DNA from 3 places in the Arthrobacter sp. 2762 genome. Region 2 is predicted to be linked to each of the others. Evidence: riboswitches for the same ligand, from Rfam matches in the RefSeq annotation. Region 2 holds a riboswitch; each other region holds the start of a gene.
The links. Region 2 has a riboswitch for S-adenosylmethionine ahead of ABIE18_RS18850 (DUF1737 domain-containing protein). Riboswitches for the same ligand answer to the same signal wherever they lie in the genome.

Region 1 (10,226 bases), on a different contig from region 2:
GGCAACTCATCGGTGCTGCCATCGTTGATGAACTGGATTCCGGACGCTGCGGAAATATTGGCGATTGCGGTGGCTAGCAGTGCATCCGTACCCTCCGGTGCGGTGGCGTCATTTACCACGTAGTGCAAGGGTCGGCACGGCGAGTACCCAACCGGAGTGCCGTCGTCGTTGGTTGCCAGGAACTTGTACGAATCGCTGGCGTTGGCTGGGGGCGGCGGCGATGCGAGCGGGGCGTCCGCCTCGTCGATTCCTGGAGGCGGCGCGTCCAGGGCGCGGGCCGGGGTCTGTTGGATCGGCTCGCTTTTGGGAGAATTGGGCAGGGCCACGCCCGGAAACAGCCCGATGATTCGCGGATCGCCGTGGAGCAAACCGCTGACAAGGACAGCCACGACGGCGGCGACACCGGCCATGAGTACGCCGCGAAGAATTCGGAGGGTTGTGCCCGCACGACGGTGTTTTGGCGCGCGCAACGGCGGCTGCTCCGAATCCACGGTTCTCCATTCCCTACGCCCCGGTCACGCGGGGCCGCGCGGAGGACGAACCAACATTACCGCCTAGACGATCATCGTTCCGAACGCGAGGCCAAGCCCATACGTGGCGGCCGCGGCACCCAGGCCGATCGCCAGCTGCCGGAAGCCACGACTCAGCGGTGAGGTCCCGGACAACAGTCCGACGACGGCGCCAGTCGCCAGGAGCGCGATGCCCACCAGAACACCGGCTACCATCAGTGCCGCCGCACCCGTCATGCCGAAAATGAACGGAAGGATGGGCACGATCGCACCCGAGGCGAAGAAGCAGAAGCTGGACATCGCAGCGCCCCAGGCAGACCCCACGGTTTCGTGGTCGTCAGTGGGTTGCTCCTTCTCGGGTTGCAAGGAGAGGCTGGGATCGCAGTCGCAACTGAACAGTCCCATGCGTTCGGCGGCGCGGTGCTCGGCGGCCTCACGGGTCATGCCGCGGGCCAAATACACCAGCACGAGCTCATTGTGTTCGATGTCCAAAGAAGGGGCGGCTGTGAGGGTAGCCTGCGTGGGCAGCGTGGCGTTGAGCAACTCCCGTTGCGAGCGGACCGAAACGTACTCGCCGGCCCCCATGGACAGGGCGCCGGCCAGCAATCCGGCAACACCGCTCATAAGGACCACTGGGCTGGGAACGCCCGTTGCGGCCATACCCATAACCAGTGAAAGGTTGCTCACCAGGCCGTCGTTGGCACCAAAAACGGCGGCGCGGAAGGTACCGGAGAGCCTGTTGCGTCCACGCGTGGCAAGGCCCCGGACAACTTCTTCGTGGATTTGTTCGTCGGCAACCATGGCCGGGGTCGCGGCAGGTTCGGCGCCGTAAGGGGAGCGGCCTTCCGCGCGCTGAGCCAAGGCGAGCACGAACACAGAGCCGAAGTGCCGGGCCAGGAAGCCCAGTAGCTGGCTACGGGTCGAAGCTCCCTTCGGCATGCCAGCGTGCTCTCCGAGGAGCTTGAGCCAGTGTGCCTCGTGCCTTCCCTCTGCCTCGGCCAGGGCGAGCAGGATCTGGCGTTCTTCGCCGTCACGACGCTGGGCGAGTTCCCGGTAGACGGCGGCTTCGGCCCGCTCGTCGGCCAGGTATTGACGCCAGCGCCTGATGTCCGCGGACGTGGGCGGGACTGGTTGGGGCGGTGTTCCGGATCCGGGGGCGGGGTCCGGAGCGGGGCTCGACGAACCGTGGGATTCCTGGTGCTTCTGCACTTTTTCTCCTGTGCTGGGTGGGGTAGTAGCGGCCCCATTGCACGCCCACTGTACCGCTTATTGGCGCGGATTTTTGGCCGGTATTCCTTAGATGGAATGTTCGGCATGCCTTAATTTTGGGCTCGATCCTGCCTTGCTCCGGGCGTGCCTTGACCCTGTTCAAGCACAGTGCTCAGATGGAAGGACAGGGGCGGGGGCCCTCCCCGCACTCGGTCAGCAGGCTGCTTGCCAGCCCACCAGACGGAGGTTGCAGCATGGACACCACCGAACCGCACGCCAACCACCCGGAACGGGAGACCATCGAGTCAGACCCCGCTTACGACTATAGCGATGACCAGGAAGTCGACGAACCCTGGGTGGAGGAAATCGACGTCCCGGACGACGACGAGCGGGTTGTTCCCCTGGATGAAACCGAAGAATTCCGCGGGGAAGAAGACGAAGAATTCTAGGACCGTTTTCTTCTAGGCAGGGCCCTCTTCACCGAATCTGAAATGCCGCTCCAGTCCCGCCGGACGCCCGAGCGCTGCAACAGTCACCGTCAACGTCCTCGACGAATCACACCACCGCGACGGACGCACAGCCTGGGCAAGGGCCTTTGCTATCAGGTGCGCTTCGTGGTGCCGGAACCGGCTCAGGCCACCGTTCACGAACAGGGTCACCGTCCCAAGGACAAGGTCGACGCCGGGAATCACCGGGACGGTGGGCGCTTCGGATTCGGTGGGGGTGCTGAGGGCTTGGTACGGCAAGGACTGCTCCTTTGGGGGAGTGCTCTTGCCCGCTCGGTTGTCTCTGGTCCGGGACGGGCCGCTTCCTCATCCGAACCACCCGTGAACATGGGGTTGGTGTGTGGCCAGTCGGAGCTTGGCGCCACCTCTCTTGAAGCTGGGACCACTGTACTGGAGGAGTGCTGTCCTGGAGAAGTGTGGTCCTCGGATCCCCTGCGTTGTGGGGCCTGGTGTGCGTGCCAAAGGGTGTGGATGGGGCGCAGAGTGGCCCTCGCAACGCCCGAATCTAGACGGAAAGCGCAACGGCGACGCTGCCCCGGGAAGGGGCGGCGCCGCCGTCGAACATTACTTGGGGCTGGGTCTGCTCAGCTAGCTGGCGTGGTGGCTGCTGACAGGGTGGGCCTCCAGGGGCAATTCGTCAGAGACCGCACCGGCCACGCGCTTGTCCCAAGCGGCCCGAACTTCTGGTTCCGTGGGCGGCGTGAGGAGGGAAATCACGACATAGGCCACGAACGACGCTGCCAGGCCGTAGTAGATGGGTTCGTTGGCGTAAACGCCATCGACGCTCGGAATGGCTCCAGTTGCGAACAGGATCAGCAAGGCCAGAGTCAGAATCGAGCCCATTGCCATGGACCAGGCAGCAGCGATACCGGTTCCGCGCTTCCAGACGAGGCCGCCGAGGATCGCGACGAGGAGGCCGCCTACCAGGATGTCGTAGGCAATGGTGAGGGCAACAACCACGTCCTGCGCGGCCATGGAGATCAGCACCGCAACGATGCCCAGGCCAAGAACCCAGTAACGGTTGGCCTTGACGTCGTGCTCGGGGTTTTCGGTGTCGTCAGTGTTGATGGTCTTGCCGAACCAGCTGGCAACGAACGGAACAACATCTGCGCGAGCCACGGTGGCGGCGGCAATCAGGGCACCTGAAGCAGTGGACATCATGGCTGCAACAGCTGCGGCCATGACCAGGCCGCCGATGCCGATGGGCAGGATGTGCGTTGCCACTTCGGCATACACGACGTCCTTGCCGAGGTTGGCGACATCAATGTTGGGGAGCGCCACCCGGGCGGCCAGGCCGATCAAGGCGCCGGCTACACCGTAGAGGATGCAGTAAACGCCGGCCGTCGCGCCGCCCCAGCGTGCAACCTTGGGAGTCTTGGCCGTGAAGACGCGCTGCCAGATGTCCTGGCCGATAAGGAGTCCAAGGGTGTAAACAACGAAGTACGTGATGATCGTCTGGAGACCGATTCCGTCAATCTGGAAGAAGCTCGCATCGACACGCTGACGGATGCCATCCAGTCCTCCGGCCGCATTCATGACGAACGGGAGCATCAGGAAGAAGATGCCTACGGTCTTGATGATGAACTGGACCTGGTCGGCCAACGTGATGGACCACATGCCACCGATTGTCGAGTAAACAAGCACGATCGCACCGCCGACGGCGATCGCCATCCAGCGTTCCCAGTCGAAGAGGACGACGAAGATCGTGGCGTATGCGCCGGTGGATGTGGCACAGAGCATGAGGGTGTAGGCCAGCATGACGATTCCGGAGGTCTGCGTAGCCTTGCTGCCGTAGCGAAGGCTCAGCATTTGGGAGACCGTGTAGATCTTCAGGCGCTGGATGGTCCCGGCGAAGAGCAAGCTCAGGAGGAGGACGCCGGAGCCGATTGCGACTACCAGCCACATCCCCGAGATGCCGAACTTGTAGCCCAAGCCGACGCCGCCGACGGTGGATGCGCCACCGAGGACAACTGCGGCCATGGTGCCTGTGTAAAGGAAGGGTCCCAGGCGGCGGCCGGCCACCAGGAAGTCGCTGTTGTTCTTGGTGCGGGACTTGCCCCACCAACCGAATGCGAGCATGGCAAGCAGGTACACCACCACAATGGCGATGTTTATGAACGATGAGTCCATGAGTGGCTCCTTGGAGCTGGTGCACGGAGGTTGGGGTTTTCGACGATACTCCTGCGAAGCGCCGAAGTCTCCGTGCTGATGATTGGAGATTGGGTTCGTGTTGTGCCTCACAGACAACACTTGTTGCCTATGAGGATATGTTGTGATCGGAGTAACAGTCAAGGGGCTTTGGTCATCGTTGGGCTGTTTGTGGCTCCCACAGCCCGTGATCCCGCTACTATTGCTGCAATGACAGGGCCCAATGACAGGCCTGAAAGGTTCGTGAATGAAGGCTCTCCCCGTTGAACCAAGCAACGTTCCCGTTGCCATTGGTTCCAGAATCCGCGCAGCCCGCCAGGCGCAGCGCCTCACCATCGAGCAAGTGGCGGACGCCACGGGACTGACCAAGGGCTTCCTCAGCCGCGTCGAGAGGGACCTGACCTCGCCGTCGGTCGCTTCCCTCGTCACCCTTTGCCAGGTCTTGTCCGTGTCGGTAGGGGACTTGTTTGCCGCTCCGGAAACGCACCTGACCAGGCGCGACGACGGTCCCCGCATTTCCTTGGGTGGTGAGGGCATTGTGGAGCGTTTGTTGACGGCCCGCTCGGAGCGGCGCCTGCAGATCCTTCAGGCCACCATCGAACCGCGGGGCCGTGGGGAGAACGAGCTCTACGCCGTGGACTGCGACGTTGACGTCCTTCACGTGGTGAAGGGACGCATCAAACTCATCCTGACCAACGAGGAGTACGACCTCGAAGAAGGGGACACGCTCTCCTTCCCGGGCAGGGAGCCCCATACTTGGGTCAATCCCACGGACGAAACCGTCGAGGTCCTCTGGGTTCTGGTGCCCGCAGCGAGCCGCTAGGCCTTCCAAGCCACGGACCCTGACCTCTTTTGAAGGCTGAAGGGCCGTGATGCAACCAAGATTGGTTGTATCACGGCCCTTTCCCTGTCAAAGAAAGTCAGGAAGCAACGCGGCGCGGTCAGCCCACGTGGACCCAAGGGCGCCGGGTGATGTCGGGCTCAGCTTCACGCAGGACCTCGCGGGTCACCGGCGCGATCTCGCCCTCGCCGAAGAACAGGAACTTGCTGAGGTTGGAGATCGGATTGCCCTCGGTCCAGCGGAAGTAGATGTGCGGCATGAAGCCCGTAACGTCGCGGATGTGAAGCAAGACTGCGGCAAGGGTGTTGGGCACGTTGTTGCTGTGGACTTCCAGGATCTTGAAGCCATGCCGTTTTTTGCCCACGACCTGGAGCTCCTGCTCGAAGTCTGAGCTGTCGTCAACAATGATCTCGATGAACACCGCGTCGCAATCCAGCGGCAGGTGGTTGGCCTGCTGCGCGTGTTGGAGCTTCTCCCGGTACCGCCCGGCGCTGAGGTGTTTTGGTTCATGCGCGATGATCCGGACCGGTCCGTCGACGTTGTTCGCAGTGAATTCGAGTGCAGTCTGGTCCATCTTGATATGCGTGGCTCGGAGCTCGAAGGCACGCCGGATCCGGGAGATGAAGCTCACCACCATGATGCCCAGAATGAACAGTGCGGCGATCTTCAAGCCGTCCGGACGCTCGATCGAGTTGACCACGGTGGTGTAGATGAAGACCAGGGAAACCACTCCGAAGCCGATGAACTGTGCCCGCTGCTTCTTTCGCCGGGCCGACAATGTCACGGCGATGGAGGCGGAGGTGATCAAGACGAGTACACCCGTGGCATAGGCGCCACCCTGCGCGTTGACGTCGGCTTGGAAAATAATCGTCACGATGAAGGCGATGACCGTGAAGACCAGGACGAGTGGACGCAGAGCGCGGACCCAGGCTGGAGCCATGCCGTAGCGCGGCAGGTACCTGGGGACCAGGTTCAAGAGGCCGGCCATGGCCGAAGCTCCGGCGAACCACAGGATAGCGATGGTGCTGGCGTCGTACACCGTGCCGAATCCGTCGCCCAGGAACTTGTGGGCGAGGAAAGCCAGGGCGCGCCCATCAGCCTTGCCGCCGGGTTCGAATTCTGCGGCCGGGATCAGCATGACGGTGGTGAAGCTGGACGTGATGAGGAACGAGCTCATGATGATGGCGGCGGTGGTCAGGAGCTTGTGGGCACCTTTGATCCGGCCGGCTGGCTTCGCTTCAGTGTCGGACGGATGTCCCTTGATCTGTGGCATGACTGCGACGCCGGTCTCGAACCCGGAGAGGCCAAGGGCCAACCGTGGGAACACCAGGAGCGCAAGGGCAATCATCAGGATGGGATCGCCGTGGGATGTGTTAAGCGCAGTCCACCAGTCAGAGATGACCCGGGACTCCGTGAAGACATGGCTGATGGAGACGATGACCACCACGAGGTTCAGCGCCAGGAAGGCGGCGACCAGGACGACGGCCACGTTGATGGCTTCCTTGAATCCGCGCAGGAAGACGATGCCCAGTCCTGCAATCAGGGCCAGGGTGATGACAACCTGTTGGCCTTCGAGGAAGTGCGGAGCAAAGGGGTTCTCAATGAGGTGGGCTGTGGCGTCGGCGGCGGAGAGGGTGATGGTGATCATGAAATCCGTGGCCGCAAAGCCGAGGAGTGCCAGGACGAACAACTTGCCTCCCCATCGAGGAAGCAGGCGCTCGAGCATGGCAATGGAACCCTCGCCCCGAGGGCTTTCCCTGGCAACGCGACGGTATACGGGCAGTGCGCCAGCCAAGGTGACGAAGACCAGGAGCAGCGTGGCCAACGGCGACAGTAATCCTGCCGCAAGGGCCGCGATCGCAGGCTGGTAACCCAGGGTTGAGAAGTAGTCCAGGCCCGTCAGGCACATGACCTTCCACCAGGCCTGCGGTTTGTGGGCCTCCGCAGGCTGTCCGTGGGGACCCTGCCGCTTGCCCGAGGTATCCGGCATTCCTTCCAGCAGCCACGATTTGAGGTGGAATGCCTTTTTGTGCCGGTCGGCAGGGTCGGCCGGCGGCCTCGTCAGGGTGGTCACGTTGTCCTTTCGGGCAGCAGGGTGCTGCTCACGCAAGGAGCGTATGGCCGCCTTCTGCGGCCCGACCCCCGTTTTTATGGAATCTTTACGCCTGATGTGACCGGCATCTCATACGGGCTCGTTCCCAAAGAGAACTTGTAAACAGGTGATGCTTATTAGGAAACTTTGAGTGTATGATGGGTGTCACAGTTACTGATTCATCTCGACCTATCCACTAAGGAGTGGCGCATTTTGGAAGAGCTCCGTATTGAGGCCAACGGGAACCTTGGTCCCATCGATTCGTCCCGCATCCCGCGCTACGCCGGTGCTGCCACCTACGCCCGCCTGCCACGCCTGGACCAGGTATCCAAGGCTGACGTCACCGTTGTTGGCGTGCCCTTTGACTCCGGTGTTTCCTACCGACCCGGCGCCCGCTTCGGCGCGAACCATGTGCGTGAGGCCAGCCGCCTGCTGCGCCCGTACAACCCTGCCTGGGATGTCAGCCCCTTCGAGAACATCCAAGTGGCGGATGCCGGCGACATGGCGGTAAACCCGTTCAACATCAACGAGGCCATCGAGACCATCCAGCAGAACGCGCTGGACCTCACGGCCAACGGCAGCAAGCTGGTCACCCTGGGTGGCGACCACACTATCGCCCTTCCCCTCCTGAGGGCAGCAGCAGAACGTGCCGGTGAGCCGGTGGCCATGCTCCACTTCGATGCACACCTGGACACTTGGGACACCTACTTCGGCGCTGAATATACGCACGGTACGCCGTTCCGCCGCGCAGTGGAAGAAGGCATCCTGGACACGGAGGCCATCAGCCACGTGGGTACCCGCGGTCCGCTGTATGGCAAGAAAGACCTCGACGACGACCACCGCTTTGGCTTCGGAATCGTCACCTCCGCTGATGTCTACTACCAAGGCGTCCTGGAGGTGGTTGCCAAGATCCGCGACCGCATCGGTAGCCGTCCGCTGTACATCTCCGTGGACATCGATGTCCTGGATCCGGCGCACGCACCCGGCACCGGTACACCCGAAGCAGGCGGCATCACCAGCCGCGAACTGCTTGAGATCATTCGCGGATTCCGTGGCATGAACCTCGTCGGTGCGGACATTGTGGAAGTTGCCCCGGCTTATGACCACGCGGAAATCACGGGCGTGGCCGGCAGCCACGTTGCTTATGAGCTGGTAACCCTCATGGCAGACAACGCCGTTGAAGGTGACCGTCACGGCGCACCGAACGGCTATGCCCAGCAGGCCCTGGGTGCACGCATCGCAGAACTCGCGCAGGCAACCGGCACCGCAGGAGAGACGCGATGATCGATTTCGATCCAGGCACCGCGGCGCCAACCCGCGGTACTGATCAGCGCAATGGTGGGGACCTCGTCGTCGAGACCCTCGAAGCGCTGGGTGCGAAGACGGTCTTCGGTATCCCGGGACAGCACGCTTTGGGTCTCTTTGACGCCATGGGCCGCGGCAACCTGCACTTCGTGTCTTCGCGTGTGGAGAACAATTCGGCGTTTGCGGCTGATGGCTACTCCCGCGCCACCGGCGAGGTGGGCGTGCTGTTCCTGTCCACCGGTCCGGGGGCGCTGACCTCCCTTGCTGGTTTGCAGGAGGCTTACGCCACCGGTGTTCCTATGGTGGTTATTGCCAGCCAGATTCCGCTCGAGGGCCTGGGCGCCCGCCGCAAGGGCATGCTGCACCAGTTGGACGACCAGAAGGCTTCGGCCGCGAACGTCACCAAGAGCCAGCGCCTGATCCAGCATGCCTCGGGCATCCCGTCGGCCATCCAGGACGCCTGGACCGAGGCGATTTCCTCGCCGCAGGGTCCGGTGTGGATCGAGATTCCGCAGAACGTCCTGCTGGATCCGATCATGGTCCCGCCGGTGGAGGACGCGCTCGCTGAGGCAGCAGATAACCCGCCGCGCGTCGAGCTGATCCGCGAGGCCGTGAAGTGGCTTTCGACGGCGGAACGTCCGGCGATCATTGCAGGCGGCGGTACGCGCCGTGGCCGGGCTGAGAAGTCGCTTCTCTCCATTGCCGAGCAGCTGCGCGCTCCCGTCATTTGCACCCCTGGCGGCAACGGTGCGTTCCCGTGGAAGCATGAGTTGTCGTTGCAGTCGTGGATCGAGGACCGGTACATGACCGATGTCCTGGAAGATGCCGACGTACTCATCGTCATCGGTTCATCCTTGGGTGAAGTGACCTCCAATTACTTCACGTTCGAACCCCGCGGCCGCATCATCCAGATCGACGCCGAACCCCGCGTTCTTGAATCCAACCGGCCAGGTTTGGGCATCCGTGCCGACGCCGGCCAGGCACTCGCAGCCCTGGACGAAGCCCTCGCAGCAGCCGGTGCTGCCGACGCGGTGACGCGTTCCTGGCGCGGCACCAGCCCCGAAGACGTAGTCAAGGAGTCTTTGGCCAAGGTCAAGGCACGCCTGGAATCACAGGACCTGGCCAAGGAACTGAAGTTCATGGCCGACATCCGCGAAGCCGTCCCCGCGGACATGCAAACCTTCTGGGACATGACCATCTCCGCGTACTGGGGCTGGAGCTGCTGGGACGCCCGTGAAGGTCAGTTCCATTCCGCCCAGGGCGCCGGCGGCCTCGGCTACGGCTTCCCCGCAGCCATCGGCGGCGCCGTGGGACTGGAAACCACAGGCAAACCCAGCAGGGTTCTGGCGGTGTCCGGTGACGGTTCCTCGATGTACTCCATCTCCGAACTTGCCACGGCGAAGCAGCACAACATCCCGGTGACCTGGCTGATCGTGGACGACGGCGGCTACGGCATCCTCCGCGAATACATGGTGGGTGCTTTCGGCAAAGCCACGGCCACTGAGCTCGCACGGCCGGACTTCGTGAAGCTGGCCGAGTCCTTCGGTGTTCCCGCGCGCAGGGTTTCCCCGGAGGGAGTGGGGGACGCGCTCAGGGCGTCCTTCGAAGCGGATGGC
Region 2 (10,226 bases):
ACCGTTGGACCTCTGAGCGCGGCAGGACAACGTAATCGCCCTCCCAGGCATGACGTGCCGACAACGCCGGAGCAGGCAACCGGCGGTTGGCCGGATTTCGTCGGGGAACCAATCCAGCGACGAAGTGCCGTACCGCACCTGCAGCATCAGCAGTCACGACGCTGTTGACCGGCTCCACCCACGAATCGAAAGCTGCTTCGACGTCGCCCACACTCCCGCTTCGCAGTAGCGGCAGAAGGGCTTCGAAACCGAGCCGCCCGTCAACCTGCGCGGGGAAACGCAAACTCAAGGCCCCGCCGTCGGGCGTTTCTGAGATCACTGGACCGCGGGCGGTCTCGATGATCTCCACTGTTTCGGTGCCTACAGAGTCGCCATGACGGATATGGATGGTTTCGGTACCCACGACGGCGGGTTCCCAGCCTTGCGGGCCGCGCGCCTCGATGCGCTCGCCGCCCGACTCCGGGATGGGGACCCGGCGCAACTGCTCTTCGAAGAGATCCTGATAGTCGGCCATGGCGTTGGTAACGGCCCAGGCGGTCTTTCCGGTGTGGCCAAAATGGGGCAGCCCGGGAACGCCAGGGAACGCGAAGCCGAGCGCGTCGAACTCCGGGCATGCGAGCCGCACCTGCTGGTACACCCCGGGGAGTTCCATGAGGCGGTGTGGGTCCCCTGCGATCAGAGGGAGCCCGCTCGCGGTCATTGAGCCGTGAACCGCCCACGCGTTGCTGCCGGACCAGACCGGGGCCTCGATGCTGAACAAGCTGATGGCATCGTGGCCCAGCGTCCTGGCCACGTGGGCGCGGAAAAGCTTGTTGGGGAAGGTGGAGAACAGAATGTGATGCACCAGGAACACCCCCAGCGGCGTCCAAGGGTTCCACGGTTCGGGTGTGCTGCCGGAACCGTCAAATTCGGGCCCGCCGCGCAAATTGGTGACCAGCGCCTGGTTAACGCCTGCGACATACTGGCCAACCCATTGTTGGGTTGCGGGATCCAGCCCCTCGAAACAACGGCGGGCAGTCTCGTTCAGCCGGCTCTGCCGGGCGAAACGGTCCCACACCACCACATCGGGACCCAACACTTCAGCCATACGGCCCTCCGAGCGCCAGCGCTCCAGCTCAATCTGCCATGATCGATCCGTTGCGGCGTTCATGCCTTGCAGGAAGGCAAGTTCGTCCGCGGACTCGGCCCACAGATGAGGGATTCCCCACTGATCGCGGTAAACGCCGGAGCCGTTCGCCGGGGCGGGGTTTTGCGTCGGGGGCGTCATACTCTCAGACCGCTTTCCAGCTTAGGTTAGGCTTACTTAAGTTCAAGATAGGTTGCTTTGGCCCGGTTCTCAAATCGTGGCTGTTCATGAAGGAGCACGGCCGAAAATCAGTCCCGGCAGGACCTGGAGGTCTCGCTTGACGTGCGGACGCGGGAGGCTGACATTTCTGATCGGCTCGATTTTTGAAGGTCAGATATCGCACTATGCGGGTACCCTGTGATGTTTACCGCCGAATCGGCAATTTGTTCAGCAGTTCTAACTCACTTGTGATATTTCTTGAGTATGACGCAACCTACCGCCGAACATGTAGGCCTCCTGCTCCGCAACGCGCGAAGCGAAAAGGGCTGGACGCAGGGGCAGTTGGCTTCTGAGCTGGGAACCAGCCAGAGCGCTATCGCCCGAATGGAGCAGGGCAAACAGAATCTCAGCCTCAGAATGATCGAACGTCTGGAGGCCATCTTCGGCCGTTCCATCGTCAAGGTGGGCAAGCCACAGATGACGCACCTTCGGGTGGAAGGCGGTCACACGCTGTCCGGCGAAGTGGATGTCAACAGCAGCAAGAATGCAGGCGTGGCCCTGCTGTGTGCAAGCCTGATCAACCGGGGCACCACCACGCTGCGTCGCTTGGCCCGCATTGAGGAAGTCAACCGGATCGTTGAGGTGCTGACGTCCATCGGCGTCGAATGCACCTGGCTCAACGGCAGCGACCTCCGGATCCGCAGGCCCGAAGTCCTTGACCTTGAATCGATGGACGTGGAGGCGGCTCGCCGCACACGCAGCGTCATCATGCTGCTCGGCCCGCTCCTGGACGAGACTGCCGAATACCTGCTTCCCTACGCTGGTGGCTGCGACTTGGGCACGCGCACCGTTGAGCCCCACATGCAGGCATTGCGCCAGTTCGGGCTCACGGTGGGGGCAAAGTCCGGCTTCTACTCCGTGGTGGCACCCCCTGCCGATGGGCACGATCGTTCCTTCGTCCTCTCCGAACGTGGCGACACCGTCACCGAGAATGCCATTATGGCTGCCGCACACCGCGAGGGCACCACGGTGATCCGCAACGCGAGCCCCAACTACATGGTCCAGGATCTTTGCTTCTACCTGCAGGGCTTGGGTGTGACCATCGAGGGCGTCGGTACCACGACCTTGAAAATCACGGGCCGGTCAGCCATAGACGTGGAGATCGAATACTTCCCGTCCGAGGATCCAATCGAAGCCATGAGCCTGATCACCGCAGGTATCGTGACGAACTCCGAGGTCACCATCCGCCGGGTTCCCATCGAATTCATGGAAATCGAGCTGGCCACCCTGGAACAGATGGGCCAGAAGCTGGAAATCTCAGGCGAATACATGGCCCGCAACGGCAGGACGCGCTTGGTGGATGTCACCACCAAGCCCTCCGAGCTCCACGCGCCACAGGACAAGATCCACCCCATGCCGTTCCCGGGGCTCAACATCGACAACCTGCCCTTCTTCGCCGTGATCGCGGGCAACGCCGAGGGCCAGACCATGATCCACGACTGGGTCTACGAGAACCGCGCCATCTACCTGACGGAGCTCAACAAGCTGGGCGCCCAAGTGCAACTCCTGGACCCGCACCGGATCTACGTCAACGGACCCACCAAGTGGCGCGCTGCGGAGATCGGCTGCCCGCCTGCCCTGCGTCCGGCAGCGTGCCTGCTCCTGGCGATGTTGGCTGCCCGTGGAACCTCGGAGCTTCGCAACATCTACGTGATCGAACGCGGCTACGAAGACCTGGCCGAGCGTCTGAACACCATTGGCGCCAAGGTGGAGTACTTCCAGGACTAGGCACGCTTTTCTGCTGGATCATCCCGACTGCCACATGGCGTGGAGCCCGGGTTTAGGGGCCGCCACGTCGGCAATGCAGGGATGATCCAGCAGAATTTCTCCGGCCGCATGAAGCAGAATGGTGCCATGCGGACTTTCGGGGTGGAGGAAGAGCTACTCATCGTCGATCCTGTGACGGGAGAGCCCTTGGCCCTCGCGGATGCGCTGCTCGCAGGACCGGAAGCGGCGGCTGAAACAGGGATGGGGCTCAGCCACGAACTGAAGCTGGAACAGATCGAAACCCAGACCCGTCCGTGCCATACCTACACCGAGCTCCTCCAGCAGATCCGGCGTGGACGGGCGATGGCCAATGACGCCGCCAGGAAGCACAACGCCCGGGTGGCCGCGATTGCCACCTCGCCCCTGGCCAAGAACACCCACACCACCCCGGATCCCCGCTTCGCCGTGATGCTTGAGCGCTTCGGGTTGACGGCCCACGAGCAACTGACCTGCGGTTTCCACGTGCACACCGCCGTGGAGTCACCTGAAGAGGGCGTGGTGGTCCTCGATCACATCCGCGACAAACTTGCTGTTTTGACGGCCATCAGCGCCAATTCCCCATACTGGCGTGGGCTGCCCACGGGTTTCGAAAGCTACCGGATCCAGGCATGGAACCGGTGGCCCACGTCCGGGCCCTCTGCCGTGTTTGGCTCGCTGACTGCCTACCGGCGCATGGTCCAGCGCCTCCTGGACACGGGGGTTCTCCTTGACGAGGGCATGATCTACTTCGACGCCCGCATCTCCCGCAACCATCCCACCGTGGAAGTCAGGGTGGCTGACGTCTGCCTCCGTTCGGAGGACGCAGCCTTGATTGCAGTGCTTGTGAGGGCACTGGTTGAGACCGCTTCCCTGGAAATGCTCGACGGCGTTGAGCCCGCCTTGGTGCCGACGGCCCTGCTCCGGATGGCGAGTTGGCAAGCGAGCAATTCGGGACTTCGCGGAGAACTCCTGGACTTTGGCGACTTCCGTCCCCAACCGGCAGCGGACGTGGTCTGGGCTTTGGTGGATTACCTGAGTCCTGTCCTGGACGACCAAGGTGAATTGGAGCTCGTGAAGGCCGGAATCTCGGACATTCTTGAGCGCGGGAACGGAGCACGGGAGCAACGCGAAGCGGCAGAACGTTTCAACAACCGGCAACGTGACGCACAAAATCCGCCGGGAAGCCCGCCCAGCAATGAGGCCTTGGGGGCGGTGGTTGGGCATGCGGTGAAGGCGACGATTCGTGGCGCTGCCGCAGACTCGCACAAGGATCCGGCGCCCGTCCTGACCAGGGTCCGCAGGCCCTAGGGTTCTGCGGAGTCGGTCTCTTCCCACGTCATCAGGTACGCCCCCGCTAAGCCTTCGACAATGTAGAACGCGAAAGGCGGGATGTCCTTCTTGGCCACAAGTATGGCGCCGTAGATGGGGGCGCTGGCTGCGGCCGTGACCCCGATCCATCGTTTGGCGGGCGATGCCAGGAGGCTTCCGCCCAGCGCCGCCAAGGCAAGGACGTGGAGCCCGGAGTAGGCGAGGAATGGTGCATTGGATCCCCGGCCGTAGGCAAAGCGTTCCAGGTCCGAGGCCCGGCGGGACAAACTGGACACAAAGAGCGGGGCCCCTGCTAGCAAAGCGGCCGCGGCTGCAACAGCCCACCGCTTCGCCTGTCCGCGCGGAAGACGACGGGCAAAGGCTGCGAATCCGACCGGCACCGCGACGGTTCCAGCAGCAGCGAGGTGCTGCCCAATCACCCAGCCACGCTGGCCGGCCTCGAGCATACGAAGACGTTCGGCGGCATCGGGGGTGATGTAAACGCGCGATACCGGCGAGATCCCTGCAAACCACACCGCCGTGCCCGCAACGATGACCGTTCCGGCACGGCGATAAGGATGATTCCCGCTCATGGCAGCAAGGCTAGACCTGTTTGAGGGCCTTCTCCAGATCCAGGATGAGATCGTCCACATCTTCCAGGCCCACGGACAAACGGACCACGCCGTCGCTCAGCCCGATGGCCGCGCGACCTTCGGGCCCCATGGCCCGGTGGGTGGTGGTGGCCGGATGGGTGATGAGGGACTTGGAGTCGCCCAGGTTGTTGGAGATATCGATGACGCGCAGGCCGTCCAGCAACGCGAACGCGGCGTCCTTGGCCGAACGCCCCGAAGAGGGCAGCAACTCGAACGTCAGCACGGTGCCGCCGGCCTTCATTTGCTTGGCTGCGAGCTCGTACTGCGGGTGCGATTTCAGCAAGGGGTACTTGACCCAGCTGATGGCGGGTTGCTGCTCAAGCCATTCTGCGATTTTCAAAGCGGAGGCTGAACTGTGGTTCACGCGCAAGCCAATGGTCTCCAGGCCTTTGGTCAACACCCAGGCGTTGAACGCGGAGAGCGACGGTCCGGTGTGCCGCATCAGCTGCTTGACCGGGCCATCGATGAATTCCTTGGTGCCCATGATCGCCCCGCCAAGGACACGTCCCTGGCCATCGATGTGCTTGGTGCCGGAGTACACGATGACGTCCGCGCCCAAGTCACCGCAACGCTGCAGCAGGGGAGTGGCAAAGACGTTGTCGACGACGACGGTCGCTCCCGCAGCATGCGCCAGCTCGCTGACGGCGGCGATGTCCACGATTTCCTGCATGGGGTTGGACGGCGACTCGAAGAACACGGCGGTGGTCGGTTCGGAGAGGGCAGCACGCCACTGGTCGAGGTCGGGACCGTCGACAAACACGGTCTCGACGCCCCAACGTGGCAGGATCTCGTTGAGGATCACGAAGCACGAGCCGAACAGGGAACGGGCGGCCACCACGCGATCACCGGCAGCCAGGAGGGCACCCAAAGCGGTGAACACCGCGGACATGCCGGACGCCGTCGCAAAGCACGCTTCGGTTCCTTCGAGCAACCGCAACCGCTCCTGGAACGTGGCTACGGACGGGTTGCCGTAGCGGGAGTAAACGAAGCGTTCGTCCTCGCCGGTGAAGGCACGTTCGGCGGCGGCAGCGGATTCGTAGACGAAGCCGGAGTTCAGGAAGACGGGTTCGGACGTCTCCTGGAAGTTGGTACGGTCAAGGCCACCGCGTACTGCCTGGGTGTCAGGGCTCCAGCTGGCGGCATCGGGATTGAAAGTCACTTAGTCGTTCCCCAGGTTGGTTGGCAGGCCGCGGTTCTTCCAGCCGTTGATGGTGCGCTCGCCGTAGCGGTCCGGGTCACCTTCGAAGCCCTCGAGCACGTTGTAGGCGGTGAACCCGGCCTGCGTCGCGGCGATGGCGGCAGAGATGGAGCGCTGGCCTGAGCGGCAGATGAAAACGAGTTCCACGCCCTCGCCCTCGGGTGCCTGCTGCTGCAGGTCCTCAAGGAAGCGGGAGTTGGGAATGCCACCGGCGAGGTTCCACTGAATGAACAGGGGATCATTCTCTGTGGCTTTGGTGTCCGGAATGCCGATGTGTGCCCACTCGGCCTCGGTGCGGACGTCTACCAGGATGGCGCCTTCTTCAAGCTTGGCCCACGCGTCCTGCGGGGTCAGGTCACCTGCGTAACTCATGCGTGTCCCTCGAATGCTTCTTCGTCGTCGTCGTTCTCCAACTGGTCAACAGCATTCGCGACGGCGGCGTCTGCGTTGGCGATGGCAGCGGGCAGGACGACCGCCTGCGCCACGATGACATCCGTGCCATTGAACGTGGCTGCCGGGCTGCCGTGGAGCACGTAGCCGTCGGCGAGGGCCGTGGTGATCCGCTCGCAGAATTCACGGGTATCCGGCCCTGTAATCAGGCGGTAGGAGAGTTTTTCTTCAGTGGGTTCAGGCATTGGCTGGTGCTCCTCAGTCACGCTTGCAGTTCGAAGTGTCGATACGCCGAGTAGTCACCTGAGGCACCCCGCCGGAGAGAGGGTTGCCGACCAGCAAGTCAGGGCTTGGCGCTGGTGCTCATTACTCAAGAAAAACGTAACATCCCGCGGCGGCGGCCCGCACTTGCAAGCGGTTACGCGGTCGTCATGTTGCGTAACCGGCCGGCGCTGGGGTAGCAGCCCAAATGTGACGCCCCGGGAGCATAATTGACGCAGTACGACCCCCTGTAACTTCGCAAGAAATCAGGTCGCGGTGAACGGACAAGGCAGCTCTACACTCAAGCCCATGCTGCATTTTGGATGGTTCGTGGGGCACGGTTTTGGTGTCCAGGGGTGGGGAACTCCCGGTTACAGCCTGGGCTACGACTGGAAGAAACCTGCCCTGTATCAAGACGCCGTCCGCGCGTTTGAGCAATCCGGCCTTGACCTCTTCATCATCGAGGACTCCCTTACTGTTCCTGATACTTATGGCGGCACCGCCGAGGTTTCGCTGGCACACGCCTCCTTTGCGCCCAAGCATGATCCTTTGGCGCTGGTCCCGTACCTTCTGTCCGCCACCAAGCACCTTGGGATTGTGCCGACTGTCAGCGCTTCGTTCTATCCGCCCTTCACAGCCGCACGGCTCCTGGCCACGCTGCAGCACTTCTCCGAGGGCCAGCTCGGCTGGAACGTTGTCACCTCCGGCAGTGACCTGGCGGCACAGAATTACGGGTTGGACCAGCAGATTGAACACGACCTTCGGTATGAGAAGGCGGAGGAATTCGTCGACGTCGTCCGGCAGCTTTGGCGCAGCTGGGAACCCGGCGCTGTGCTTGAGGACGTTGAAGCCGGCGTGTTCGCCGACCACACCAAAGTGCACCCCATCAGCCATCAGGGTGACTTCTTCAAGGTCCGCGGTCCGCTGAACACCGCACCTCTGCCGGAGGAGCCCGTACTGGTGCAGGCCGGTGCTTCTCCTCGGGGCAAAGCGTTCGCGGGTGGGCATGCAGATGTGGCGATCGCCTTGGCGCGTGGCGTTGACGGCATGAAGGCCTACCGGGATTCCATCCGTGCCGAGGCTGCCAAGGCTGGCAGGAACCCCGACGACGTCAAGGTACTTTTCGTGCTCAAGCCCACCGTGGTTGGTTCATCAGCCGAGGCCGAGGAGTTGCGTGCGCAGCGCCGGGAGCTTACCCAGCGTGATATCGACAGCCAGCTCAACTCGATCTCCTACCTGTCCGTGATCGACTTCAAGCAGTTCGACCTCGATGCGCCGTTGCCTGAATTGAGCACCAACAGCAACCAAGGCACGTTGGAGCACTTCGCCAAGGCAGCCCCTCCGGGGTCTACCCTGCGCCAGATCCTGCAGGCACGCAGCGGTGGTGCCGGCGATTCGATCATCGGCACGGTTGGTGAAATCGCGGACTACCTCGAGGAGACCGGCGAGGCTGTGGGTGGCGACGGCTTCCTCTTCTCTGGCTTCGTGGACCCCGTCACCGTGCACGGAGTGCTGGACAAGCTCACTCCCGAACTGCGACGCCGTGGCCTGTTGAGGAAGAGTTACGGCGACGGCGGCTTCCGCCAGAATCTTCTGGACTTCTGATGTCCTCCGAGCCCATTTCCTCCGAGCCCGGAACCCTGCTGATCGGCACATCGCCGGTGGACCCTGAAAGCGTGGCGCAGGCTGCCTTGGATCCGGCGTTTCACGTGAAACTCAACCACGATGCGTTGTCTTTGATCGGCCGCTCACGCGAAGTGCTGGAGCGTGCGTCGACCTCAGGGCAGAAAATCTACGGCCTCAACACCCTCCTCGGGTCCGGACGCGATACGGCTGTGGAGGAGAGGTCGGTTCTCGCCTATCAAATCCAGGTAGTCAGATACCACAACAGTGGTGTGGGCGACCATCTGGACCGGCCCTCCGCTCGCGCCGTGATGCTCGCCCGGCTCATCGGATTCAGCCGCGGCGGCTCCGGTGTACGCCCGGAGACCGCCCAGTTCTATGCGGAACTACTAAACCGTGGAGTTCTTCCCGCCATTCCCCGCGAAGGCTCAGTCGGCTCATCGGACCTCACCCAGCTCGCCGCCGTCGCCGCCGTCGTCATCGGTGAAGGTGAAGCGATCGATGCGAACGGCACCTTGGTACCCGGGGCGAAAGCGCTCGCCGACGCAGGTCTTCAGCCGTTGCGACCAGCGCCCGGTGAGGCCCTGGCCCTGGTCAGCGCCAACGCTTACTCGGTAGGCGCCGGCACCCTCGCCTTGGTGCGCCTGCAACAGCTGGCGGAACTCGCCGACGTCGCGCTTTCCCTCTCGCTTGAGGCCATTGCAAGGTACGACGGCGGTGGAAACCTCAGCCCGTTTTCGCCGGCTATCCAAGCGGGCAAGGCGGTGGACGGGCAGAAGGTCTCGGCGGCCGCGGTACGTTACCTGTTGCGCGGCGGGTGGTTGGAGGACGTTCGCCCCGAAGTATCGGTGCAGGATGCTTTGTCATTCCGTTCTGCGCCCCAGACGCACGGCGCTTTTCGCTCCTTGGTTTCACAGCTCCGCGCTGCTCTGACGGTGGAGCTGAACGGACGTGGCGACAACCCGTTGGTTGATATCGAAACCGGGCACATGGTGTCCGGCGGGAACTTTCAACCGATGCAGCTGGCTCTTTCCTTTGAGGGCCTGCGGCTTGCCCTGGCCCACGTGGGGATTTCCAGCGAGCGACGCATCGCCAAGCTGTATCCGCCACAACGGGTGATCCGGGCCAGGCATTTGGAGGCTGCCGCCAGGCACCTGGAGGCTTCATCGTCGAATGCGGTTTCTGAATCCGGACCGGCCGCAGGCCTTGCGCAGGAGGAGTTGCCCGGGCTGCTCTGGTACTCAGCAGCGGGACTGCTGTCCGAACTGAAGTTCCTGGCAGCGCCGGCGACGCTCGGGGCACCCACCCTCTCGGCCGACGTCGAGGACCACTCCACCTTGGCGCCGTTGGCGTTGCAGCAACTCGAAAGGTCATTGGAGGCCTTGGAGAAATTGCTTGCTATTGAGGCTCTGACGGCGTCGTATCTGCTGCTCGAAGCGGGAGCCGCGCAGCCTCTTGGGAAGGGGACTGGCGCCGTCGCGGGCCGGCTGGCTGATGTGCTGGCGGATCGGCCGTCGGCAGCGGACCTGGTGGAGCGCGCGCGACGTGATTTGCGTGATGTGGTGGCGCAGGAATTGCCGCCTATGGCTCAAAGGGAGGGGACCACGTGAGTACCGCAATCCGCAAACAAGGCGCACACTCGGCGGCAGGGCTGCCGGACGGCCTGGATGCTTCCGTCCTGGACAAAGTTGGCAACACTCCG
Region 3 (10,226 bases), on a different contig from region 2:
GGAAGTCATCGTCGCGCCCGGCAGCTGAGTGCACCCCGCTAGAAACGCATTCTCGGCGCGTGGAGCACTGAATCGTCAACATCCCTTGGCACCCACTGGCTGAACGGTTCGTCCAGACTGTACTGGCCGTCGTCGGTCCTTATCAGCGTGCGGAGTTCGGCGTTGTCCGGGTTGTTCAGGGATTCGAAATACTCAACAGTCCAGTGGAACCAGCGCATGCAGAACAGCCTCATGGTCAGTCCGTGGGTGACCATCAGGGTATTTGGGGCGTACGTCGGCTTTTCCCAATGGCGGTAAAGGGTCTCCATGAACGAGGACACGCGGTCGTAGACGTCCGAGCCTGACTCGCCCTCGCGGAACCTGTAGAAGAAGTGGCCGTACAGGTTTCGCAGCTCCTTCTGGTCCTCGATCTCCCCGGCGATCTGGAAGTTGGCCCAGTCCTGCTCACGTAGCCTGGGTTCTTCGATCACACGCTCGATCAGAGGTCCGAGGTCCAACGCCTCAAGGGTCTGGTACGCCCGCAAATAGGGGGACACGTAAACGCAGACCTGCTCGCCGTCGAGCTTCCGCCGGAGGCCCTCGCCTGCTATCCGGGCCTGTTCAATTCCGAGTTCGGTCAGCGGAATGCGGTAGTCCGGCACACGGTTGTAGATCGATGTGTCGGCATTCGCGGCGGACTGGCCGTGCCGGATCATGAAAATTCTCCCTGGGGCACTCATCCCACCAAGCATAGGGTCTGCCTGCGGGTGGAACCCGAAGGTGCGCAGTTCACGGCAAAGTGGCAGGAACTGCAGGCAAGATAGGTATATGCTCCTTGCTTCACGCCGCCGCCTGCGCTCCGAAGTACTCATCGTACTGGGCCTGTCTTTGGGCCAGTCCGCCGTGTACTCCGTGGTGCAGCTCCTGGACAAGATGACGCGGGCGCCGCTGTCCGAGGCAACTTCGACGCTTAACAGGTCCCAAAGCACCCGCGAGTACTTCGATCTCACATACCAACTGCTGGATATTATCTTCGCTTTGGTGCCGGTGGTCCTGGTGTTCTATTTCCTGTCATCGCATGCCCAAGGTGGCAGGGAAGGTGCAAGTGGCTCAGGCTTTGCCCGGCTGGGGTTCAACTTCGCACGCCCCGGCAAGGACCTTTTGCACGGATTGGGCCTCGCAGCCGCCATTGGCATCCCGTCACTTGGCTTGTACGCGGCCGGCCGCGCCCTCGGAATCACCACCGCCATCGTGCCCAGCGGCCTGGAAGCTTACTGGTGGACGGTGCCTGTGTTGATTCTCTCGGCGGTTCGCCACGCGATCGTTGAGGAAGTGATCGTCGTGGGATACCTCATGGACCGTTTCGGAAAATTCGGCTGGAGTTCGGCGCTGGCCATTGTCGTAAGCGCGGCCCTTCGTGGCAGCTACCACCTGTACCAAGGCTTCGGGCCGTTCATCGGCAACTTCGCCATGGGATTGGTGTTCGCCTGGATCTATACCAAGACGAAGCGGGTGATGCCTTTGGTCATTGCGCATGCGCTGCTGGACATCGTCGCGTTCGTTGGCTTCAGCCTCTTCGGCAAGGCGATCGGCCTGGGTTAGGCGCCATTAAAGAAATTCGGCCGCCATCGGTGGGTGACGTCGTTGGCACCCGCTGATGGCGGCCGAAGCTTGACCGGACACACTGGACCGGGAGGGGACCAGGGCCCCAGGGAAAGTGCGCGTCAGATGGTGACGGCTCCGGATGCGGTTTCGAAAGTGACGGACATGATGCCGGGCGTACCGTGCGGGGCCATCCACTGGACAGCGACGTCCTCAAGTGGCTTCTCCACGGGTTCGCCCAGCCATTCGGTAACGCGTTCGGCCGAGCCTGCAATGGTGAGGCTGGACATCTTGACGTCACTCTCATAGACCTTGGACGGGTGCAGTGAGGGATCGCCCTCCCACTTGAGCAGGTACGGCACCTGGGGATCGGCGATCAAGCCGAGAATGCCGATCTGCTGCCATACAAGTTCGCGGCCATCCGGGAACTTGCGGTTGCCCGGAACTGCGGACCGGCCGAGGCGTTCCTCGAAGGGGGCGAGGTCGTCAACGGCGACGCACCAGCCCATCCAACCGCCGCCAGCCGCCGAGCGTGCGCGGACTGCCTGGCCAAAGGGTGCCTTGTCAGAAGCAGGGTGGTCCAGGACCTCTACGACTTCCAGGTATTTGTTATCCGCCAAGGGAATGATCATGTTCCGGGTACCGAAGCGCGGGTGCACTCCGCCCCGGACTGCGTCCACTCCCAGAGCTGCGGAAATTCGTTCGGTAGTGGCCAAAAGGCCATCTCGTTCACAAGCGTAAGAGACGTGATCCATGCGCATGGCTTCATCTTGGCACTTTGTGATCGGGGTCTCAGCTAAGGGAAGCCTAACTAACATGGGACCTTGTTGCGCGCCGCCGGAAGGCGTCACGCCGGGTCGCGTAAAGACTGAAAAATACTGCCTTCGTCACAAAGCTGTCCAAGCACCCGGGCGCTTCCTAGACTGGCCCCAGCCCACGCCTACAGCGATCAACGGCAAACCCGCGCGCCACTAAGAGGAGAATTCAATGTCCCAAGGATGGTCTTTCGAAACACGCCAGATCCACGCAGGGCAGGAGCCTGACTCTGCCACGGGAGCGCGGTCGCTTCCGATCTACCAGACCACGTCCTTCGTTTTCCCCAGCGCAGAGAGCGCAGCCAACCGCTTTGCCTTGGCCGAGCTCGCCCCGATCTACACCCGTATCGGCAACCCAACACAAGATGCCGTGGAGCAACGGATCGCCAGCCTCGAAGGCGGACTGGGCGCATTGCTCCTTAGCTCCGGACAGGCCGCGGAAAGCTTCGCCATCCTGAACATTGCCGAGGCCGGAGACCATATCGTCGCCAGCCCCAGCCTTTACGGCGGCACCTACAATCTGCTGGCGCACACGCTGAAGAAGTTCGGCATCTCCGTGACGTTCGTGGAGGACCCGGACAACCTGGACCAGTGGCGGGACGCCGTGCAGCCCAATACCAAGCTGTTCTTCGGCGAGGTGGTGTCCAATCCGCGCCAGGACGTGCTGGACATCGAGGGTATTTCACACGCCGCGCATGAGGCTGGTGTGCCGCTGATCGTGGATAACACGCTTTCCACCCCATACCTCATTCGTCCCATCGAATGGGGAGCGGACATCGTGGTGCACTCGGCTACCAAGTATCTGGGCGGCCACGGTGCGGCGATCGCCGGCGTGATCGTGGACTCCGGAAACTTTGATTTCGGCAAGGACCCGGAGCGCTTCCCCGGATTCAATACTCCGGACCCCAGCTACAACGGACTCGTTTACGCCCGGGACCTTGGCAAGGACGGCGCGCTCGGAGCCAATCTCTCCTACATTCTCAAGGCCCGTGTGCAGCTGCTGCGCGATCTGGGTTCGGCGGTTTCCCCCTTCAACGCCTTCCTCATCGCCCAGGGGCTGGAAACCTTGAGCCTGCGCGTTGAGCGCCACGTCTCGAACGCCACTAAGGTGGCGGAATGGTTGGAAGGCCACGACGACGTCGAATCGGTCGCCTTCGCGGGTCTGCCGTCCAGCCCTTGGTACGACCGTGGCCGTAAGTATGGGCCGAGGGGTACGGGTGCAGTGGTGGCATTCAACATCAAGGGTGGCGTCGAGGCCGGCAAGCGATTCGTCGACGGCCTGGAGTTGCACTCCCATGTTGCCAACATCGGTGACGTCCGCTCGCTGGTTATCCACCCGGCGTCGACTACCCACAGCCAGCTCACGGTCGAACAGCAGCTGGTTGCGGGCGTGAATCCAGGCCTTGTCCGCCTGTCCGTGGGAATCGAGCACGTGGACGACATCATTGCTGACCTGGAGGCTGGTTTCCGGGCTGCCAAAGGCGCTTAGCGGGCGGCCGCCCGCCGACGAAAATTCGCCGGGCGGCCCTTCGCCGTGTGTGTTCCTGAACGAAGCGGCCCCAAACCGTCACACAGATGTCACATTCTTCGCCAAAACAGCGGTATTTTTCCTAGACTCTACGTATTAGGTCATGAGTGCCAGTGACAGCCCCGGCTTGCTGGCCGGCAACCCTCCTCCGCGGTGGGGTGCCCCGGGTGAAGACCTGGCCTGTCGCACGCAAGGCGGCAGGCAAGCGCGAGGTTAGGTGTCAAAGGAATGACCATTACTGCTACAGCACCCCCCAAACCGGGCAAAGAAGACGGGACGGTCAAGTACGCCGGCGTAGGTTCGCTGGAACTTGAAGCCGGCGGTTTTCTCCCGGACGTTGTGTTGGCCTATGAGACCTGGGGGCAGTTGAACACGGATGCGTCCAACGCAGTCCTCGTCCAGCACGCACTGACGGGAAGCACGCATGTGGCCCGCGGTGCCACTGATGAGGAAGGCTGGTGGGAGCAACTCGTTGGCCCCGGCGCGACGATCGACACCAACCGGTTCTTCGTTATCTCCATCAACATTGTGGGCGGCTGTTACGGCAGCACGGGCCCATCGTCCGAGGCGCCGGACGGGCGGCCCTGGGGATCCCGCTTCCCCCTGATCACTTTGCGCGACAGCACGGTGGCTGAAGCCCGCCTCGCCGACGCGTTGGGGATCAAGTCATGGCACGCCGTCCTTGGTGGTTCCATGGGTGGGGCGCGGGCACTCGAGTGGGCGGTGACGTTCCCTGAGCGTGTCCAGCGGTGCGCAGTTATTTCTGTCGGCGCCTACAGCACAGCCGAGCAAATCGCTTTCGCCCAGTCGCAGACACTCGCCATCCGCCAGGACCCGAACTTCAACAACGGCGATTACTACGGTGGACCAACTCCTGAGGCGGGCCTTGCCCTGGCCCGACGGATAGCCCACATCACGTACCGATCAGCGCTGGAGCTTGATTTCCGCTTCGGCCGGGAAGCCCAGCACCAGGAGACGCCCTTAGCCGCTCCTGTCCTGGGGGAGCGTGGCCGCTACCAGGTGGAAAGCTACCTCGACCACCAAGGCACCAAGCTGGTGCGCCGGTTCGATGCCAACAGTTACATCGCCATCACTGAGGCACTCATGTCCCACGACATCAGCCGGGGCCGGGGCACCTTGCGGGAAGCCTTGGCCAGCGCCACTGCTGAATTCTTTGTGGCAGCCGTCGACTCCGACCGCCTCTATTTCCCGGCCCAGTCATTGGAACTGGCACAAAATCTGCCTGGCGACGTGCCCGTCCACCTGATCGAGGCCCCCATCGGGCACGACGGCTTCCTCACCGAAATCGGGCAACTGTCGGCCCAACTGCATCAGGCCTTCTTCGCCTAACGGCCAGGCTTTCTTCGACTAGGCCCGCTCAGCCGTTCATGATCTCGCCGCGCTGCTTCATGTAGTCCTCCATGGCGATCTCGCCGTTGCTGAACTTGAGGTCCAGTTCGGCCAGCTTTCGCGCGCGGAAGCCTTGCTGCTCAGAGCCGCTGTTGGTGGGGAAGGCAGGTGAAGAAGCGTTCGACGGCGGTCCTGCCGGCGGTTGCGCATCGGCAGGGCGGACGGTGGCGGGCTCCCCGGGATAGCCCGGGTAATTCTGGGTGGGATACCCCTGTGCGGGATAGTTCGGTCCCGGAAGATTCTGCGGCGGGTAGCTCTGCTGCGGGTAACCCGGTCCTGGAAGATTCTGCGGGGGATAGCCGGGGCCCGGATAGTTCTGGCCAGGATAGTTCTGACCCGGGAAGCTACGGTCCTGGAAATTACGGTCCTGGAGCCGCCGCGCCCGGGACCTGTTGTAAAGACGGATCCCCATGGGAATCAGCCACGAGCAGACGATGATCCAGAAGATCAGATTGTTCACGGTGCAGGCCTCCTAGGTCTTAAACCCAGCTTAGTCCCGCCGTTTCACACCAGCTTTGTCTCCATGCCCAGGAACCTCCCGTAGCGTTCCACCTCTGCCTCCAAAGCTTGTTGTTCGGCTGTTGTGACGGGCCGGTTCATTCGGACATCGAGTTCGCAGATCCCACCGGAGAAGCCGTGGCGCCACCATCCGGCCAACCTGCCATCCAGCAACACCACGTGAATGGGAGCATCGCCCTCCGGGAAATAGGGTGCCCTTCCACCGAGGTAGTGCCTCGATTGGGAATAGCCCATCACGTATTCGTCGTAGCACTGGATGAGATCGACACGGGGGAGCAGCGGCCCATCATCAGCTGGCGGGGGAGTCGCAGCAAGTGCTTCCACGTCTTCTGCTGGCAAGTAGAAGTCCAGGCCCTCAATCGCCACAGGCACCAAGGCGCTGGGAGCGGACTCTTCAGCTATCTGTAAGCCAAGCCGTACATCCTTCATGGTCAGTCCGGACCACGCGGCACAGTCCTTGATGGTTGCAGGTCCGCGGCTGGTGAAGTATCGCAGGGCCAGCTGGCCCAAGGCCCACTCACGGTCATCGCCGATCAAGGGCGCGTTGCCAGTGGCGGGTACACGTTCCTGGAACAAGGCGTATGTCTGTTTGAGTGCACCCCCTGCAGAACGGACGGGTGCACCGCTCACCAGGATCTTGCTGATCTCCGCGTGCATGAGGTGGTAAACGAAGCCAAGGCCTTTGCCGGGGAACCCTGCCTGTTCCAGTACCCCGGCTAATTCTTCGCGTGTTTTGTGGGCTCCACCGGCCACAGCTTCAGCGAGGATGTGCCCGCTGCGGGCGGCGGCGTGCTCATCAACTCCCGTCTGCCTGTACATGCCTTTGTTGCCTTGATGAAGGCGATCCGCAGACAACCCCATCAACCAGCCGAGGTCCTCACGATGCACAAAATGCCACGTCGGCCGCAGGATATGCGTCCGGAGGATCCTGCCGTCAGCCACCGCCTGCTCCACCTCATCGGCAGTGGTACCGGGCGTTCGCTGGGCAAGGCTCCACCTCGCATAGGGAAATTCCTGCGACTGCACCGCGAGGAGGTTGCGCAGCACGTCATCAACGCCTTCGCCGTACGGAGCCCGCAACTGCTGACGCCGAAGCCTGGATTGCACAACCTCGTCCGGCGCCAGTGAAATGTCAGCGTGCATCGCGGAGCTCTTTCCGGGCGTCAGTCCTGCAAACGACCCTCACGTTAGCCGCGCGGCAGCATGGTGCCGTTGGGACCGAAGACCGGTCCCGCCGTCGGGCGTTTAGGGGTAATGCCGTCTCCGGAGGATCGATGCCGCAACCTGCGGATAACCCAGGGAACAAAGTACTCACGGGCCCACACCAGATCCGAGGAACGGGCTTCACGCCAGGTGCGAACCGGCAGGGGCTTCGGCACCAGGGGTTCGAGGGTGTGCTGGACGTTCAGCGCTTCCAGGACCATCATCGCGATGGTGTGGTGTCCCAGCGGTGAGAAGTGCAGGCGGTCTTCGTCCCACATCCGGGGATCGGCCAACTGCCTCAGGGACCACATATCGGCGACGATCGCGTCGTGCCGTGCAGCCACCGTCCTGAGGTTCTCGTTGTAAATGGCCACCTTGCCACGGATGCGGCCCAACACCGAGGACGCAGTGTCCGGTCCGTTGAACAACACCACAGTGGCACCACCGGAGCCCAGTTCCTGAACTGCAGCGTCCAGCTTCTCCGCCAACAGGTCCGGGTCGCCACCGGGCCGGATGAGGTCGTTGCCGCCAGCGGAAATCGAGACAAGGTCCGGCTGGAGTTCCAAGCAAGGACCAACTTGTTCATCCACGATCTGCTGCAGCAAGCGCCCACGGATAGCAAGGTTGGCGTAAGCGAAATCCTCATGACCGCGGCCTAGTTCTTCCGCTACACGGTCAGCCCATCCTCGGAAGCCGCCGGGGTTTTGCGGCTCGGGATCACCGATGCCCTCCGTGAAGGAATCCCCCAGTGCCACGTAACGGCTCCAAGGGTGTGTTTGAACCGGGTCGCCCGGCTTCACCAATGAATTGACGTCACTCACGCTTTCCATCCTGCCTTGAACCTGCAAACCTACGCCACCGTAGGTTGTTACCCATCAGTAACTGCAAGAATAGACCCATGACTGAAGCCGTTGCATTCCCCGCGCCCGTTGTCCTGTGGTCCCATGACGAAGCCGAACGGGAGGGCAAACCGCTCCTGGTGCTGCTGCACGGCTACGGCTCCAATGAGGACGATCTCTTCAGCCTCGCCGGCCTGCTTCCCGAGGGATTTGCAGTGGCTTCCTTGCGCGCGCCAATGCCCATGGGCCCCGGCTTCACCTGGTTCCCGCTCACGGCGTCAATCGAGTATTCCCTGGAAGCAGTAAAGCTTGCCGCTGAGTATGCCCTTGAATGGTTGGACACTGTCAAAGCCAATCATTCTTCAGTGACGCTGCTGGGCTTCTCCATGGGCATGGCCATGGCGACCACCATGCTCCGCTACCGTCCCGCGGACTTCGCTGCCGTCGTCGGGCTTTCGGGTTTTGTGGTGGACGCAGGTGACGACCCCGCCTTCCGCGATGCCGAACTGGACGGCACCTTGCCGATGTTCTGGGGCCGCGATCAGCAGGACCCCGTCATTACCCCGGACAAGATCGAATACACCATGGGATGGGTGCGCAAGCACGTGGACCTCACCAAGGTGCTCTACACAGGCATGTGGCACGGTATCAACCAGCAGGAAATCGGCCACGTGGGGGAATTCCTGACCCACAAGGTGCTGTCCACCACGTAGAAAAGCAACGCGGGGTCACTTATCGCCCCTCGGCAGCCTCACCATGGGCCATAAGTGATCCCGCGTTGCTTCAGGCGGTGGTGATCCGGACGGTCTGGCCGTTGACGGTAACGGTATCTCCGGCGTGCAGCTGGCGGCCGCGACGGTCTTCGATTTCGTCGTTGACCTTGACCAAGCCGTTCTTGATGAGCTCCGTTGCTTCAACGCCGTCCTCCACGAGGTTGGCAAGCTTCAGCAGCTGGCCGAGGCGGATCATGTCGTCGCGGATGGGGATCTCTTCGATTTCCGGGTTGCTCATAGAGCAATGATGCCTGAAGTAGTGTGGGGTCGGTGCCGCAGTCTTCGCTCCGTTCAACCCTTCCGCTCGCCGTTGGCCTCCCTGTTGCGGTAGCAACTGGCCTGGTCATTCCACTTCAAGGAAGGATTAACGGGGCGCTCGGCGCCCGGTTGAACGATGGCATCGCCGCCGCCGTGGTGAGCTTCACCACAGGCCTGGTGCTCATTGCGGCCATTTCCCTTGCCACGCCCAAAGGCAGGGCGGGCCTTTGCCGCATCGTCCCGGCTGTCCGGAACCGTAGCTTTCCCCGCTTCTACGTCATGGCCGGCGGAATCGGCGCTCTCTTCGTCTTTGCCCAGTCCTTCACCATTGGCCTGCTGGGTGTGGCCTTGTTCACCGTTGCAGCGGTCACAGGGCAGACACTGAGCGGCCTCCTGGTGGACCGCATGGGCATAGGTCCCGGCGGCAAACGGTCCATTACGGGAGTGCGGATCCTGGGCAGTGTGCTGACGGTGGCCGCCGTTGCCTGGGCTGTTTCCCCTCGGTTCGGGGGCAATACCGACATCGCCTCCCTGGTGTTGCCCGTCCTGTTGCCTCTGGCGGCAGGGTTTCTCATGAGTTTCCAGCAAGCCATGAACGGAACCGCCACTGTTCACTACGGAACGCCTGTGGCCGCCACGCTGGTCAACTTCATTGCCGGTGCCGCCATCCTCTGGATTGCCTGGCTGATCAAGCTTTCCGTGGCAGGCGCGGGCAACCCGCTTCCGGGAGAATGGTGGTTCTACCTGGGCGGCCCCATGGGCTGCCTTTTCATTGGGCTTGCGGCCCTCTTGGTCCGAAGCCTTGGTGTGCTGGTCACCGGTCTGGGTATGATCGCCGGCCAGTTGGTGGGTTCCTTAGTGCTCGACGTCGTGATCCCCAGTCCCGGTGCGGTGGTCGCCTTGCCCACGGTGTTGGGTACGGTGCTGACGCTCGCCGCGATCATCGTGGCCACGTTGCCCTGGCCCAGGGGAGCATTCGTACGAAAGGTCCCGGGCAAAGGCCGGTAGGCTAGGACACGCAGCTTTCTGCACAGTTATTATCCGCACCAATTCCCAGCCCACCCCGCCGGACAACCTCGTTCGGAATCCGGGGCAACCACCGCGGACCGCACCCAGCGGCCCTGTAGAACAAATGGAGTACCCATGGCAGCAAAATCCGTCCTTGACCAGGTCATTTCCCTCTCCAAGCGGAGGGGCTTTGTCTTCCAGGCCGGTGAAATCTATGGTGGCTCCCGTTCGGCGTGGGACTACGGACCCCTTGGTGCGGAACTGAAGGAAAACATCAAGCGCCAGTGGTGGC

Region 1: it holds a riboswitch for S-adenosylmethionine, as region 2 does, so the genes downstream of both, ABIE18_RS15725 (hypothetical protein) here and ABIE18_RS18850 (DUF1737 domain-containing protein) in region 2, are expected to answer to the same signal.
Region 3: it holds a riboswitch for S-adenosylmethionine, as region 2 does, so the genes downstream of both, metX (homoserine O-acetyltransferase MetX) here and ABIE18_RS18850 (DUF1737 domain-containing protein) in region 2, are expected to answer to the same signal.

The regions. Positions count from the first base shown of each region.
Region 1 is NZ_JBEPSI010000008.1:117,926-128,151, reverse strand. Features, by position in the region: gene ABIE18_RS15740 (matrixin family metalloprotease) at 1-410, opposite strand, end outside; gene ABIE18_RS15735 (VIT1/CCC1 transporter family protein) at 555-1,718, opposite strand; gene ABIE18_RS15730 (hypothetical protein) at 1,973-2,167, shown strand; gene ABIE18_RS15725 (hypothetical protein) at 2,180-2,464, opposite strand; SAM riboswitch class IV at 2,481-2,600, opposite strand; gene ABIE18_RS15720 (sodium:solute symporter family protein) at 2,813-4,354, opposite strand; gene ABIE18_RS15715 (helix-turn-helix domain-containing protein) at 4,620-5,195, shown strand; gene ABIE18_RS15710 (APC family permease) at 5,314-7,287, opposite strand; gene speB (agmatinase) at 7,519-8,589, shown strand; gene ABIE18_RS15700 (thiamine pyrophosphate-binding protein) at 8,586-10,226, shown strand, end outside.
Region 2 is NZ_JBEPSI010000011.1:52,933-63,158, reverse strand. Features, by position in the region: gene ABIE18_RS18880 (penicillin acylase family protein) at 1-1,267, opposite strand, end outside; gene ABIE18_RS18875 (UDP-N-acetylglucosamine 1-carboxyvinyltransferase) at 1,550-3,073, shown strand; gene ABIE18_RS18870 (glutamate--cysteine ligase 2) at 3,200-4,399, shown strand; gene ABIE18_RS18865 (hypothetical protein) at 4,396-4,992, opposite strand; gene ABIE18_RS18860 (O-succinylhomoserine sulfhydrylase) at 5,003-6,211, opposite strand; gene ABIE18_RS18855 (rhodanese-like domain-containing protein) at 6,212-6,622, opposite strand; gene ABIE18_RS18850 (DUF1737 domain-containing protein) at 6,619-6,885, opposite strand; SAM riboswitch class IV at 6,900-7,011, opposite strand; gene ABIE18_RS18845 (NtaA/DmoA family FMN-dependent monooxygenase) at 7,178-8,506, shown strand; gene ABIE18_RS18840 (aromatic amino acid ammonia-lyase) at 8,506-10,134, shown strand; gene ABIE18_RS18835 (PLP-dependent cysteine synthase family protein) at 10,131-10,226, shown strand, end outside.
Region 3 is NZ_JBEPSI010000002.1:169,771-179,996, reverse strand. Features, by position in the region: gene ABIE18_RS04935 (DeoR/GlpR family DNA-binding transcription regulator) at 1-28, shown strand, start outside; gene ABIE18_RS04930 (histidine phosphatase family protein) at 39-695, opposite strand; gene ABIE18_RS04925 (CPBP family intramembrane glutamic endopeptidase) at 808-1,581, shown strand; gene ABIE18_RS04920 (VOC family protein) at 1,704-2,342, opposite strand; gene ABIE18_RS04915 (bifunctional o-acetylhomoserine/o-acetylserine sulfhydrylase) at 2,569-3,885, shown strand; SAM riboswitch class IV at 4,024-4,138, shown strand; gene metX (homoserine O-acetyltransferase MetX) at 4,153-5,274, shown strand; gene ABIE18_RS04905 (hypothetical protein) at 5,303-5,794, opposite strand; gene ABIE18_RS04900 (winged helix DNA-binding domain-containing protein) at 5,839-6,996, opposite strand; gene ABIE18_RS04895 (SGNH/GDSL hydrolase family protein) at 7,041-7,886, opposite strand; gene ABIE18_RS04890 (alpha/beta hydrolase) at 7,955-8,608, shown strand; gene ABIE18_RS04885 (RNA-binding S4 domain-containing protein) at 8,679-8,906, opposite strand; gene ABIE18_RS04880 (DMT family transporter) at 8,930-9,934, shown strand; gene ABIE18_RS04875 (glycine--tRNA ligase) at 10,070-10,226, shown strand, end outside.